Methanospirillum hungatei JF-1: one gene and its partner. The main gene of each other region encodes a partner of the protein of the gene in region 2 in a complex. Links are inferred from orthologs where the notes say so. Each region holds a gene or a part of one and is shown on either strand. Other genes may lie near its edges.

The links.
Region 1: the proteins of tuf (region 2) and MHUN_RS12200 are in contact, whole or in part, in a crystal structure (PDB 7CSL), measured with the Pyrococcus horikoshii proteins. The link is inferred for Methanospirillum hungatei JF-1 from one-to-one orthologs. Residues at the interface, in WP_010885563.1 of Pyrococcus horikoshii: Val16, Lys20, Ser21, Lys62, Arg65, Glu66, Arg67, Gly68, Val73, Ala74, His75, Ile88, Asp89, Ala90, Pro91, Gly92, His93, Asp95, Phe96, Lys98, Asn99, Gly103, Ala104, Asp227, Val228, Tyr229, Ile231, Val234, Val237, Val239; in WP_010884146.1 of Pyrococcus horikoshii: Phe4, Leu6, Val7, Val9, Arg11, Met13, Pro14, Thr15, Asp16, Pro17, Leu38, Ala39, Lys40, Glu44, Pro45, Ile46, Ala47, Phe48, Gly49, Leu50, Tyr56, Leu58, Arg60, Asp61, Glu62, Glu63, Tyr65, Ser66, Phe67, Asp68.

Annotation. Positions count from the first base shown.
Region 1 is NC_007796.1:2,594,554-2,601,788, forward strand. What follows is about bases 2,964-5,685. They hold MHUN_RS12200 (elongation factor 1-beta), read right to left. Parts: upstream 4,593-5,685; coding sequence 4,335-4,592; downstream 2,964-4,334. Other genes in these bases: MHUN_RS12190 (hypothetical protein), read left to right, coding at 2,964-2,990; MHUN_RS12195 (malate dehydrogenase), read left to right, coding at 3,340-4,293; MHUN_RS18380 (zinc finger domain-containing protein), read right to left, coding at 4,597-4,797; MHUN_RS12205 (hypothetical protein), read right to left, coding at 4,805-5,404; MHUN_RS12210 (phospholipase D-like domain-containing protein), read left to right, coding at 5,450-5,685. Outside these bases: MHUN_RS12165 (M24 family metallopeptidase), read right to left, coding at 1-1,101; MHUN_RS12170 (hypothetical protein), read left to right, coding at 1,161-1,388; MHUN_RS12175 (hypothetical protein), read left to right, coding at 1,406-1,690; more of MHUN_RS12190, read left to right, coding at 1,953-2,963; more of MHUN_RS12210, read left to right, coding at 5,686-7,129; MHUN_RS12215 (cytochrome c biogenesis CcdA family protein), read right to left, coding at 7,130-7,235. UniProt on the Methanocaldococcus jannaschii protein: Promotes the exchange of GDP for GTP in EF-1-alpha/GDP, thus allowing the regeneration of EF-1-alpha/GTP that could then be used to form the ternary complex EF-1-alpha/GTP/AAtRNA.
Region 2 is NC_007796.1:1,812,957-1,820,310, reverse strand. Bases 2,762-5,602 are described here. They hold tuf (translation elongation factor EF-1 subunit alpha), read right to left. Parts: upstream 4,901-5,602; coding sequence 3,623-4,900; downstream 2,762-3,622. Other genes in these bases: cobS (adenosylcobinamide-GDP ribazoletransferase), read right to left, coding at 5,445-5,602; MHUN_RS08315 (hypothetical protein), read left to right, coding at 5,083-5,406; rpsJ (30S ribosomal protein S10), read right to left, coding at 3,297-3,605; MHUN_RS08330 (flippase activity-associated protein Agl23), read right to left, coding at 2,762-3,098. Also shown: MHUN_RS08340 (tubulin/FtsZ family protein), read left to right, coding at 1-94; MHUN_RS08335 (hypothetical protein), read left to right, coding at 102-1,295; more of MHUN_RS08330, read right to left, coding at 1,551-2,761; more of cobS, read right to left, coding at 5,603-6,176; nicotinate mononucleotide-dependent phosphoribosyltransferase CobT, read left to right, coding at 6,264-7,271; MHUN_RS08300 (GMP synthase subunit A), read left to right, coding at 7,308-7,354. UniProt on the Methanocaldococcus jannaschii protein: GTP hydrolase that promotes the GTP-dependent binding of aminoacyl-tRNA to the A-site of ribosomes during protein biosynthesis.

The sequences.
Region 1 (7,235 bases), 780 kb from region 2 along the record:
AATTCTTGAAAAACCGGTCTTTTCCACAACTCCCAGGTTTTCTATCCGGACACCACCCGTGTCACGGTAATAGAGACCAGGTTCAAGCGTGATGACATGCCCTGCCCGCAAATCTCCACCAGTCCCGGAAAGGGACGGCTGCTCATGGATCTCCAGGCCGACACCATGACCAAGACTGTGAATGAATCCTTCGGTATCAGACTGATATCCAAGTTCTGCAAAAAAGTCACGCACTGCCTGGTAACATGCTGCTCCACTCGCCCCTTCCTGTACCATATTCTCACTCATGAGCAGGGCATCCCGAACCGTTTCATAGAGTTCAGTCACCTTTCCGGACGGTTCTCCTCTGCTGACTGTCCGGGTCATATCTGCGTGGTACCCAGTTTTGTTATCACAGGGAAAGACATCGATCACAATCGGTTCATGTGCTTTGAGTACTCCGCTTCCTGTGCAATGGGGCATCGCCGTCTCCAGGCCACATGCCACAATGGTATCCTGTGCGGTGCAGTCATAGGCAAGCATAATCTTGTTCATTTCATACCTGACCAGGTCAGATGTGAGTGGAGCATCCTCATACCAGAGCATTCCTGACTTGACATCTGCATGCCGTATCATGCTGACTGCTCTATCCATCGCAGCCTCTGCAGCCCGTTGTGCATTGGTGATCCATCCAATCTCTTCAGGAGTCTTTATGGCGCGATGAGCGGAAAGTCCTGATGAGGAATCTACAATGACCGTATTATAGGGCTCAAGAGCACGGGTAAGGGCGGTTGGAAAATCCGGAGGGACAAGGTACGGACCCTCGGAAAGACGGCGGATCATCTCTGCCTGGATCTTCCAGGGATCTTTCTCATACTCAAAAATCTCAAGATACCCTGCCTGTTGTCGGGTAAGGATTTCTGCAGGAGATTCTCTCTGGGCCCGGTCGGCTTCCATGAGAGGAACAATCATAAGAGGGGGATTATCAGGTCTTTTTAGTATTGTGACCGGATCATGGGTTACAAACCGGGTCATGTGCCGCATTGCTGCATTCTCCGATGATGCATACAGACAATATACGGCTGCGCCGGCATTCCGGATCAGGTCATCCAGGCTGTCCATCTCATACAGGTTTTGAGTCAGACCACAAGTACTTTTACGCGAAACGTGATGTATTTATAATGGATGATGCTTCGAAAGAGCAGTTCAGATGGCGATTCTGGCACCTTACCGTCATACTGAACGGAGTGATCCTGTTTTTTGCACTGGTACCGATTGCATTGTTTCTCTTTCCAGAGGCATACAAAGTCCCTGGAGCAGTGATCAGCCTTATACTGGCAGTAATTCTCACTGTAATCTTCACACGCAATTATCACAAAACAAAAGCCTGGCTGAGTGAGCATGCATAAAAGGGGCAGAAGAACCGATGCTTGAGAAGATCCAGGAAGATATCAGCCTTGCATCACGTCATATCGAGGTTCTCAGGGCTGTTGCAGATCATCAGCCCATCGGAATCATCAAATTATCCGAACTTCTAAACGTCCCTCAGCACCGGATCCGGTATTCCCTCAGAGTTCTTGAGAGCAGCGGGTACATTCGCGCCTCAAGTGCCGGAGCTATAGTGACCCCAAAAGCAGAAGAGATGTTCATGCATCTGAATGAAGATATTGACGAGATAATCCGGATTGTCAGCATGATGAAGCAGCCCTGATCACCTTTGTCCGGCCACCTCAACATTTATTAATAATTACATCACACGTATTAGAGCACATCTGAGCCGCCATAACTCAGTTGGTAGAGTGACTGGCTGTTAACCAGTTTGTCACAGGTTCGAGTCCTGTTGGCGGCGTCTCATTTTTTGGGCCTGTAGCTTAGCGGTGAGAGCGCCCGGCTCATAACCGGGCGGTCATGCGTTCGAATCGCATCAGGCCCATGACCTGTATTTTTTAAGTAGAGATGATTATGTTACTTCAATGAAGTGTTCCTGTTGTGGTGAGAACCATATCATCTGTCCTGGAGATATCACTTCACGCCCCTCACAATTTTTTGCACCCTGTCCCCAGTGTAATCCGACGCCACGGCCAAAAGACAAACCAGTCTCTTCTGGGGAGGATATTCCAGGACCCTGTCAGTGTAACCGCCGGTTTATCGATGATGTGATGGCAGATATCTACCAGATCCTGCAGAAAGAAGGAATATTCCATGGCAGTGAACCCCTCTCATCCATTGGAACCCCTCTTATCTCCCCCGGCCTCTTCCTCCGCCGTCCCCCGGTACTCCCTCCCCGGTCTCTTCTGATTATCTCTGATCTCATACCAGTACCAGTGGCTGAAATCGCATACCGGAACGTGCCCGAGCTGCTGGGTATCGTCTATCATGCCCATGAGATACCCGGTCCCGGTGATGTGACCTATGGACAGGAACCAACAATCCATGAAGGGATCCTGGTGTGTGGATGTGACGTCAGGGCAGATATCTTTCTTTCCGGAAAAGGTCCCGTGGTTGTGATCAAAAAACAGGCTGAGATGCATATTGAATTTCCGAAAGGTATCGACCCAAAGATCTTCAGTGTTGAGGAGCAGGTCAGACGACTGCATCCGGATGTCTTCATTGATGCCTGCGCAGGACCAGGAACACTCGGCCTTACCGCAGCACTCTTTGGTGTGCCGAATATCGTGATGTGTGATGTCTGGCATGCATCAGTCTGGAGTGCAATCCAGACGATCAGAGTAAACCAGAAAAAACTCGGAATTACAACGATAACCCTCTACGATGATGTGAAGAAGAGACCGCCAGTCTGGACAGGAGAACCTGCCCTCATCTGTTCTGCCACCGGAAACGGAATCAATATCCAGCTCTACCATGGGACATACGAACTCCTGGGAGCGGATCTGCCTTCTGGAAAACGGCTGACCGCATTCGATCCCTTTGATAAAGAGTCTTTCAGGAGAAATGATCTATTTCTGACAGCATGGAAAGAAAAGATAGGAGGGGAAGTTTTTATTCCGTAGCTGCAGCATAATTATGGGGACTAGCCCGGGTGGATCGGCGTCACTTGTGACCTGAAATCGTCGGAATGCAGGGGGCGAAGTTTGAGGAAGGTTGGTACATACGGCCTGTATCTGTCGTGTTTCCGACGTAGAAACCCTGTCCTGTGAGGTCGGTGGCCAGGTATCACACCTTCGGAGGAAGGAACGACCTGTTGTCGCGGGGACCGGTTCAGGCCCGGAAGGGAGCAGACTTACCGTGAACATTCGGCGCCCATGGGGTTGCGGGGCGGAGAAGGAGACCCTTGGAAAAGGCTGCAATGACCGATCGACCGATAACGTGTCCCTATTATTCTGATTTATTCTGATTCTTATGGCAAAAGTTGCGATTGTCGGAGCAACCGGAAAGGTAGGCCAGTATGCAGCACTCTCGATATCCCGTATTCCGTATGTCAACGAGGTCCAGCTGTATGGAAGACCGGGTTCGGAATCGGTGCTTGACGGAGTGGCCAGGGATCTCATCGATTCATTTGCTGCAACCGGAACAGACAGTCATGTCAGCTGGAGCTGCAATATTGAGGATCTAAAGGGATCTGATATCATCGTCCTGACCGCCGGCGTTGCACGAAAGCCGGACCAGAGCAGACTGGATCTCGCTGTAGAGAATGCGAAGATAGTCGCGGATTTTTCTCAGAAGATAGGAAGAATTGCCCCTGACTCATTTCTCATGATGGTCACCAATCCGGTTGACATTATGACCCATGTTGCATTGAAATACTCAGGAAAAAAACCAAACGAAGTATTCGGGCTTGGAACACATCTCGACTCAATGCGTCTGAAATCAGCAATCGCATCATTCTTTCAGGTACATGTCAGTGAAGTGCATACCCGTATCATCGGGGAGCATGGTGACAGTATGGTACCACTCTGGTCTGCAACAACCATCGGAGGAATACAGATATCGAATCTGCCCAGTTTTGCACAGGTGCCTATTGATGACATCATGCAGCAGGTCAAATCCTCTGGTCAGAAGATCATTGCATCAAAAGGTGCGACGGTCTGGGGCCCCGGAGAAGCAATTGCCACACTTATCCGTACCATTCTTGGAAATGAAAACCGGATACTTACGGTATCAGCCTACATAAAAGCTGAAGTCCATAATATCGGAGATGTATGTATCGGAGTGCCGGCCCGGATAAACCGGAGCGGAGTGTACCCTGTGCCAATCCGCATTGAACCCCTGGAAGTAAGGAACTTTCAGAATTCGGTAGAAAAGATTCGTGGCATAACCCGTGAAATTTTCTCAGTTCTTGAGAACGGGGAGTAAATATCCCCAGTATCCGGAGAATGAAAAAGCCTTGTGCAGATTTACACAAGGGTTGATTCTACAATTTCTGCCCGTTCAACACCATCGATAGCATTGAGGGTCGCTTCAATGGTCTCTGTCTGACCTTCAGCATCAGGAACAACCAGCGCGACTTTTATTGCGACAAGTCCAAAGCCGATGGGCTCTTCCCTGATATCCTGAACGCGGGGGAATTTCTCTTTTATAGTCGCAACGATCGTTTCCCGGTTTACTTCTGGTGATTCCGGCATCACCTTGATGATGAGCGCTACGTCTCCCATAATCTCAGGGTCCCCGAAGGCCGCAGGTCGGGCAGATGTACTCAACGCTCTGTTCTCTGCACCGGTAACACCGGCGTATGGTGGCCCCGCATGCCGGGCAGCCGAACTCTACAGAGCCCTCTTCTGCCATTGGGCCATTACATGATGTGCAGGTTGTTCTACTCATATTCAGACTTCCAAAAAGCTGCTTATCTGGTTTATTCATCAACACCTTAAATGGTACCGCCAAAGTATGTCCCCGGCACCTCTTCACCCCTGAGAAATCCTGCAAGTCTCGCATGATCAGATCCCCGGAGTATGAATCCCCTGACCTGCTCCTTCGTAACATAGGGAATAAATGCAGGATCGAGATCACCGGTAACCATTCCAGGCATGAGTGCGGTGGCCGGACCGTCAGATGTCCGGATATGATCGAGCGATTTTAAAATGACAAGAGGCACTGAGAGCAGACCGGCATAGAAGGCACTGATAGTATCTGATGTGATATCCCACGAATGAGGAAGCGGATCAGCATCCATCATATGGTGATAAGGAAGAAGAATTGCAGGGGAACCACTCATAAGCGGAGTCCAGGTTACCGGCAATCCATACGTGGACAGGAGCCATCCATACTGATCCATGGCTGCGATGGCCATAAAATGCGCTGCCGTATCTGAAATCTCCTTTTCCCTGACAACATCAGCAAAAATCCCCCCACCCGGAATGACCAGAATATCTCTTCCACTCTCTCTGATAACCCTGACAATCATCGGAGCATGCTCAATCAGACTGCCCCCAATCTTGAGCACCAATGCCTGATCCCGGCTGATCACAATGCAGTACGTTCATGTAATGATGACCAATAAACCCTGATCCCCATGTACCCCCTTCCTGTTATCCTCCTCATATGCGTACTGATGACCCCAGTATCTGCCGGGCCGTATTTCCTTGAGATTTATCCGGATACCTGGATGAATGGGGATGAGGATGAATACATAACCATTGGATGGGATCACCCTCCCGGTTCCTGCACCATTTCAGATGGGGAGGGAACCATCACATTTTCACCCTCGAACTCCGGATCTTCCTCCTGCACGATCGCGCGTAATGGTGAACAATACAACCATGTATGGGGGAGGTATCCTTCCTATGAGATAATTGACAGCACCCCTGCTGTTCCACAGGCAACGGTGCAGGGCCGGTTCCAACTGTCCAATAAAAAGGACGAACTGACTCTTACATGCGAGGGATGCACCTACGACACCGTGACATGGCCTGGGACGTTCAAACCAAGAAACGGTCAGATACATTTCAGGTCGGCTGGCGGAATCTGGGATCCCAGGGTGCTCATGGCCGGTGGAAGCAGACTTGAACCCCGGACCTTTGAGAACATTTCAGGCACGGGATTTGTTTCTCCTGACTGCTCAAGAGAGATCCTGGAAGAGATCATCAGCAATGCAAAGAGATCCGTTCTTCTCAATGTCTACGAATTCACAGACCCTGGTCTTGCACAGATCCTCTGTGATACCAGCAGGCGGGGGGTAGCGGTATCGGTGCTCCTCGAAGGCGGGCCGGTCGGAGGCATTCCATCAGAGGAGTTCCCCGTCATCTCCGATCTGATTCAGGCAGGAGCCGATGTCAGAGTCATGGAAGGGACCGGAGAAGATCATGCCCCGTACCGGTATGACCATGCCAAATATCTCGTGGCAGATGACAGCCGGGTATTTCTGACAACAGAAAACTTCAAGGAGCATTCCTTCCCTCATGCCGGTTTTGCCGGGAACCGCGGCTGGGGAGTCGTGCTTGACTCAGCCGATCTCGCATCCTGTTTTACCGAAGTTTTCCAGGATGACTTTGACGGACCAGGAGTGGCTGTCGCAGAAGGCAGGGCCGGCACCGCCGAACAACCGGTGACACCCCCATACAATCCAGTATTTGCTCCCCTGTCTTTTTCTGGAGCAGTGGTAACCCCGGTCTTCTCACCAGACACCAGCATCCTGATCGCAGATCTTATCAATGAAAGCAGGAGCAGAGTATGGATAGAGCAGGCATACATCACCGAATACCCAAAGAACGGGACAAATCCGTTTCTCGCAGCAGCAGTAGATGCAGCGAGACGGGGCGTTGATGTCAGGATCCTGCTTGACGGATACTATTACAATATCGAAGGGGATGAGGACAATGATGAGATGGTAACCGCCCTGCAAACCCTTGCCGCACGTGAGAATATCTCCCTTCAGGCTCAGGTCCTCTATCCTGAGAAGACTGGTCTTTTAAAAGTCCATGCCAAGGGGGTGATTGCTGATGATTCGGTACTGGTATCGAGCATGAACTGGAATGAGAACTCAGCCTGCTTTAACCGGGAGGCGGGAGTCATCATCCACAGCAGGGATGCCGCATCATACTTTGCCTCCGTCTTTCTGCTGGACTGGGCAGGAAAAAAAGAGAGGCAGCCGGCCAGGAGTCTTCCCGGAAGTGATACCGGATTTATCCAGATGATTACCCTGGCAGGAGTGGTGATCTTTTTACTCCTCCTCTACCGCCGGTATCACCGGTGATCAGAGATGTTCTTTGAGGAACACAAAGACCAGGTAATACAGTGCAACCATCAGCATCAGGACCCCGGCTATCCGATTGATGAGCAGGTGATGTGTGGTGAAGAAC
Region 2 (7,354 bases):
CGAGATTGCAAAGGAGACGAAAGCCACGTCAGAAAGAATTGATGAAGAGAATGTTTTGAAACTGGATGAGAGTATTGAACCACTCTTTGAGTGAGGGAGTTATGAAGACTGGATCATTAATCATCTTTTTAAGTATCATTTTTTGTTTCATTGCTATTCCGGCAATGGCCAGTGTTGAAGTCGGTCATGTGAATGTAAAGCCTTCCGGAGATCTTGAATCCGGTAAATCGAATGTTTCTGCAGATCTCCAGCTGAGTTTTGTCTCGATAGGGGGCACGACCTTTCCCAGTGATGAGAGTATATCCTTAAAAACCGAACTTGAAAATCCGGTCTGGACATACTCCATCATTCTTGATGGTGTGGAAAATCCCAGACCTGCGGTCAGTAAGAAACAACTTGATCTTTCCGGATGGGAACTCTCCTATGAGAACGTCGATGAAAGTGTCAAAGTCAATCTGAAAGGAATGGCACCAAAGGTTGACAGTTCCAAAGAAATAGAGATTGTTTCGGTGAACGTGGCAACCCCCGGAGGCCGGGTGAAAGAGACCGTAAAGAATGTCACAGCATTTGTTACGAATCCTGGGGAGCTGAAGGGCGACATTTCAACTGTAAAAGATGCCTACTCAAAACTTGAGAAGGATATTGCCCAGAACAAAGCTGATGGGATAGATGTTTCCAAGGCTGAAGCAAAGGCAAAGGAGGCATTAACCTCACTGAATTCAGCAGCCGGTGCAAGTTATTCAAATGCCCAGATCTATATCAAGAATGCAAATACCTACATCAAGGATGCCTATGCGATGCTTGACATGGGTCTGTCCCAGAAAGCAATTAAAGATGCAAAAGAAGCCATAGACAAGACTGACGAGTGGATCAATTACTTCAAGACCGAAAAAGAACTCGGAAGTGATCCACGGCTTGCTCCTATTATAACCAAGCGTGAGTTTGCTGCAGAAGACGCGAGTGATGCAAAAGAGCTCTATGATGCCGGTAAATACACTGAAGCCAGGAAAAAAGCTGAAGAAGCATATCAGAAGGCAGATGAAGTATTCACGGCAACTCAGGATTTGAATGCAGAACTTGAGGCCGCTCCCAAGGGATTCCAATTCCCTGACCTGTCTGGGATAATCCCCTATATTATCGGAATCATTGTTGTTGCAATTGTTGGGTTTGCTCTTTTCCGAATCATGAAGAACCGTGGCGGCAAAGGTGGCGGAAAGGGCGGCGGTGGCAGTTTCGGCTCCCGTGATAAACCAAAGAAGAAGTCAACTGCTCATCAGTACGATGAGCTCTTTTAATTATCTTTTTTGTCTTATAATTTGAATTGATTGACCCGGATCGTATCTTTTATTGGACTTAACAATAACTGTAACCCTCCTAAATTTTTTTGGAGGGATAAAATTTCTCTCCAACATCAGAATGTGTGCTGTAGTATCGCTCATTTCCCGCAAGTCCAATGAAATGGCATATGCCAGGGGGATATCCCTACTGAATGACCAGCGTGAATATGTGCTGGTAAGCAGACGATGAACGACAAAAAAGGCTGAAGTAGATTAATTTAGGTCAGTATTATTTACCTTGACAAATACGTCAAGATTCACCGTTCCCATCTTTCCATCCCGGAGGAAGTACCACTCCAGAGCCCGGTGCTGGTTGTCATACAAGGAAAACCAGTAGCTTAGGTGATACGCTCTCTTTTCATATCCGGGCAGGGATGCATAACTGTCGGTATCATGGGTGATGATAAGATCCGGTTCCTTCCCACTCCACATCATCGGATCAACCTTTTTGCCATAAAACAGGATCTTGTCCCATCTTCCACCCCGGTAGTACCAGGGAAGCGGCCAGTAGGAGTCGGATGCCACAACTACAGTCTTTGCAGTGTCGATCAATGCCATGACGTCACGCATGTCCTCAGAGTTCTGAACCTGAACGATGGGTTCGTTGATATCAACAGGTGTGAAGCAGACATGCATCGTCATTCCCACCAGGAAGAGAAGGGTGATAATTCCGGCGATTACTTTTTTCCCTTCTATCTTGTAGGATGCGAGAAATATGAGCGGAAATAACTGATGAATCAAAAGCCAGGGAACTTTCTCTCCTACCCACCCATAAAAAACCAGCGTACATCCGGTCCATATGATGAGAAGGATCATCAGGAGTGAAGTTTTTTCGTCAGAAAGTCCTTGATTTTTAGGATCCACATTTCTTAACAGACTCAGTCCCTTGTCTTTCCATCCCCAGTGCCAGATGCCGTATATAGCCAGGATAAGCAGAGGGATTTCATAGAGAATGAGCATGATGAGGTACCAGTATGGCGGACCACACAGCCTGCACTGGTCATGCATGGATGTCCAGTGTTCAATAGCCTTGAATGGTGCCTCAAAGAACATCTCCGGATGGTTGAAGAATGAGGTATAGAAGACAAATCCTATACCCGCCGCTATGAGAACCGTACCAATGAGATCCCGTTTCCAGGTATCCGGAAGGTGTATACGACGGAAATAGAGGAGAGCGATGAAAAAGACTCCAAATATTAGTATGGCTACCGGCATGTCCTCTTTCAGACACATACCACATGCTGCAGCAAATCCTGCCAGAAATGCCCATCCCGGTTTTTTAAATTCGATATATGCGAGGATTGCAAGGAGCAGCAGAACGGTGAAGAATAACTGGAAGATATCATGACGCAGAAATCGAGAAAAATATACCATATCCGGCGAAAAAGCAAAAAACAGTGCTGCCCAGATCGCATGATTTTTCGAGAGCCAGCCGGTTTTGTATATCCCGTATATGAGGAATATTATGGCCGACCCAAACACTGCCGGGAGTAGTCTTACAAGCAGATCAGAATCTCCGAAGATCCTGAACAACGCTGCAGTGATGTAATAGAGAAATGGCCCATGATACATGGGATCATACTGATATACTCCTTTGGTCAGGAGTTCATAACTGAACCATGCATGGATGGCCTCATCATGATGGAGTAATTTAAGATTTGGCAGGATCACCCGGAGAAGAAGACCTGCAAGAAAAATGATCCCGAAGATCTGTGCACCAGAACATTGTGCATATCGTTCCCGTAATACCTGAATATTCATTGTTATTCTGCCTCGGAAGGTATACCGTACAGTTCCATAGAACAGGTATATTTGTATGAAAAAAATGCGTCCAGTAGATATTTACATCTGTTCCCTGTTCGCCCAATAAATAGGAAAAGAAAGGTATCCTCCTGAGGAGGTACTGTGGACGATATTGGGATTATTGCGGCTTATTATGAAAAGCCACCCATATTTGTCTCAGCTTTCAAGGACAATCTCAATACCGATGTCCTTTGGTACCTGGGTACGCATGAGCTGACGGAGAGCACGCTCATCAGCATCAAGATCAATGAGACGCTTATGAACCCGCATCTGCCAGCGGTCCCAGGTTGCTGTCCCTTCCCCATCCGGACTTTTTCTGATGGGTACTACCAGCTTTCTGGTAGGAAGGGGAATAGGACCGGCCAGATTGACACCGGTCCGCTCAGCGATCTCTTTAATCTTTTCGCACACTTCTTCTACTTTCTGATAGTCGGTTCCGGTGAGTCGGATTCTGGCCTTCTGCATGATAACACCGAATTCTATCAGCGCATCTGCTTCTTGACAACGTTGATACACATGCCGGCAGCAATGGTCTGACCCATATCACGGATTGCAAACCGTCCAAGCTGCGGGAATTCCTTGGCGTTTTCAAGACAGAGCGGCTTGGTCGGGTGGCATTTGATGATTGCTGCATCTCCGGCCTTCAGGAAGGTCGGGTTCTCTTCAAGGGTCTGACCAGTACGTGGGTCAAGCTTCTTGACGAGTTCAGTGAATGTACAGGCGGTCTGTGCAGTGTGACAGTGGAAGACCGGAGTATATCCGACGGTGATTGCACTTGGGTGCTGGAGCACGACGATCTGTGCGGTGAATTCCTCTGCGACTGCCGGCGGGTTGTCAGATGCACCACAGACGTCACCACGGCGGACATCGTCCTTACCGATACCACGGACGTTGAACCCGATGTTGTCACCTGGAACTGCCTGTGGGATTTCTTCGTGATGCATCTCAATGGACTTTACTTCTCCAGACTTGTTTGCCGGCATGAAGGTAACGTTCATACCTTTCTTGAGGATACCGGTTTCAACACGGCCGACCGGAACAGTTCCGATACCTGAGATGGAGTATGCATCCTGAATCGGGACACGAAGCGGCTTTTCGGTTGGCTTGTCCGGAACTTCGAGCTCATCGAGGAGTCCGAAGAGCGTCTTCCCCTTGTACCAGGGCATCTTGTCAGAGTTCTTGGTGATGTTGTCACCTTCGAATGCACTGATCGGGATGAACTTGACGGTGTCAGGGTTGGTTCCGACCATTTTCAGGAGAGCACCGACATCAGACTTGACCTGGTTGAAGCGTGCTTCATCATAGTTGGCTGCATCCATCTTGTTGACTGCAACGATAAGCTGCTTGATACCGAGGGTCTTGGACAGGAAGACGTGCTCCTTGGTCTGTTCCATGACACCATCAGGTGCTGCAACGACGATGACTGCTGCGTCTGCCTGTGAGGCACCGGTGATCATGTTCTTGACAAAGTCTCTGTGTCCTGGACAGTCCACGACAGTAAAGTAGTACTTGTCGGTGTCGAAACGCTTGTGTGCAATATCAATAGTGATACCACGCTCACGCTCTTCCTTCAGGTTGTCCATGACCCAGGCAAAAGCGAATGAACCCTTACCCTTTGATTCTGCTTCCTTCTTGTACTGTTCAATGATGTGTGCCGGAACGGCTCCGGCTTCGTACATCAGTCTGCCGACGGTAGTTGACTTACCATGGTCGATGTGACCAATAACAGCGAGGTTAATGTGGGGCTTTTCAGTTGCCATATATACAAATCCTCCAATACCTCCGCACGATATCAGAACTGCAAAGCACAGCCCGGTTATGCGAGTATTACATATTTGATAGAAGTCCTTTTAATATTTTTCACTATGAATCTCATAGAGAATGAACGCCTGAAATTCTGTTATCAGGTGGGAAACGAAGTGGTTAATAGGTTTTCAGGGGAATGATCAGATTACGAATGAAGTCTATTCCGATTATCAGGGAAGAAGGTTCTGACCGGGCTTATGTCGAATGCGCCTCTGGAAAACTGCCAGTGCACACAAGGTGCTCATATTGCATGAATTGTAAAGGGATTCAGGTAGGGGCGCGGGTTATGCCTTCTCCTTACGAGATTGCGTATTCTCAGATAAAAGGTGGTTCAGTTCCGCCTGAGATCCTGATGGAAGCTGCGATGCAGTTCAATAGTCTGGTCCGGGACGGGTCTGCCGTGGCATGCGATGATGAAAAAGGTCACGGATATACTCCCCGATTCAAATCACGACTCTGATAGTCATAGACGTAATTTTCCGGGGTATCGCAGGGGTGTCAGAAAAGGGTGATGACAAGTAGTGTCAGAAGAGCGCAGCGGCTTATCTCTCCGGTGGCACCGGTCACATCTCCGTTGACTCCCCCAAATAACCGGTCGGCAAGATATCTCATACCAAAGGGGAGCAGGATCAGTCCAATTCCAGCAGCTCCCTTCGCCTCCCAGGAGAGGGGGAGCAGAAAAGCAGGAATCAGAAGCAGCGTTGCCGGGATGACAAACCAGATTTTTGCTCTCTCATGAAGGGTTGCATGAAGTCCCTCATGGAATGGTCTTCCGAATATTGTCAGTATCGCCATACTCCATTTGCCCCCTGTTTCTGCGAAGATGAGTGCTGATGCAGCAGTCAGAATATCAGGGAATGAACTGAGCGAGGCGATGGCCAGGAGAGTTACCATCATCCCGAGAGTCAGAGCTCCGGTACCGATCTGCCGATCTGTCAGTGCCTGAATCCTCTTCTCCTGGGATCCATGTGCCATAAGCCCATCTCCGAAATCCAAAAGGCCGTCCAGGTGATTGGCACCGGATATCAGCAGCACCATTCCGATTGCCATTACTGCCAGAACGAGTGAAGGAGCCGGGAGCAGGAGGATTATGATCGCTCCCATTCCGCCTGTGATATATCCTGCCAGGGGGTAGAGCCAGGTATTATGTGCGAATGCTTCGAAGGGGGCTGTTTTTCCAAGGGGAAGGACGGTGGTGAACTGGAGCAGGGCACGGATAGCCTCAAACATGACTACTCAGATCGTTTGGATACCTTCTGATATGGGCGTATGGGAGGGAGCGAGAGATTGATGGTGGATTCAGAGTAACGGATGTTGATGGTTTTTCTCTCCCGTCCATATTCGATAACACCAAAAAGGCCATTATTTATCGGTATACTGGCTAATACGATGCTTTCAACCGTTCCCGGATTATCAGGGGCCGGTCCGAATCCGATGGGCTCTCTTCTCGTACCGGTCCTTGATGCCGAACTCATCTGGCAGGGGATCATAACAAGTACAGATGCGACCCCGAACACACCTACCGGATGTCCGACACCGGCTTCAATAACAAGGGCTGTTCTTGACCGTATTGGGGTTTCCCCCCTGTTTATAAATGCCGGCCTTGTTCACCGCCCTACTGTGCCGGTTCTGGATCTTCTTGGGCAGGCAGGCGGGGATCCACGTGATGGTCCTGCAGTCCCTGATGCAGAACGCCTGTATAAAGAGGGGGTCCGTATCGGGAAACTTCTGTCAGCCCATGATCTACTTGTTGTCGGTGAATGTGTTCCTGGTGGGACCACGACCGCTCTGTGTGTTCTCAGAAGCCTTGGATATGATGCAAAGGTGAGTAGCGCGTCAGTTACCAGCCCTGACTCGATGAAGGAAGAGATATATGCTGCAGTGACCCGGCGTATTGGCAGATCAATTCCAGATCCCATGGATATCATCCGGGAGACGGGTGATCCGATGATGGCCGTTGCAGCAGGACTTGCTGATGGTTTTCCCGGAACTTTGATTCTTGCAGGCGGGACACAGATGCTGGCCGTAGCGGCTATTATTAAGGCCCTCGGAAACCCTCTCCCCGAGGTTGTCACGACCGTATATGTCAGGGATGATCATGCAGCAAGTTGCGATAAAACAGCACAGGATATCGGAGTTCCGATAACCTATGTTGATCCCGGTTTTGGTGAGATTGGACACTCCGGTCTTGTCCGTTATTGTATCGGTGAAGTAAAGGAAGGTATGGGATGTGGCGGAGCAATGATGCTTGCAGCCTTGCTTGGCTATAGTCCGGAGGAGATTACCCGCTCGATCATCTCTTTTGTTTCAGGGTACAGTCCCTGAATGCATATCTACTGAAGGGTCTAATAGATAGGGCAGATGCTCCCTTTATATGTGGTCAATAATTATGGTCAGTTTAATCATCT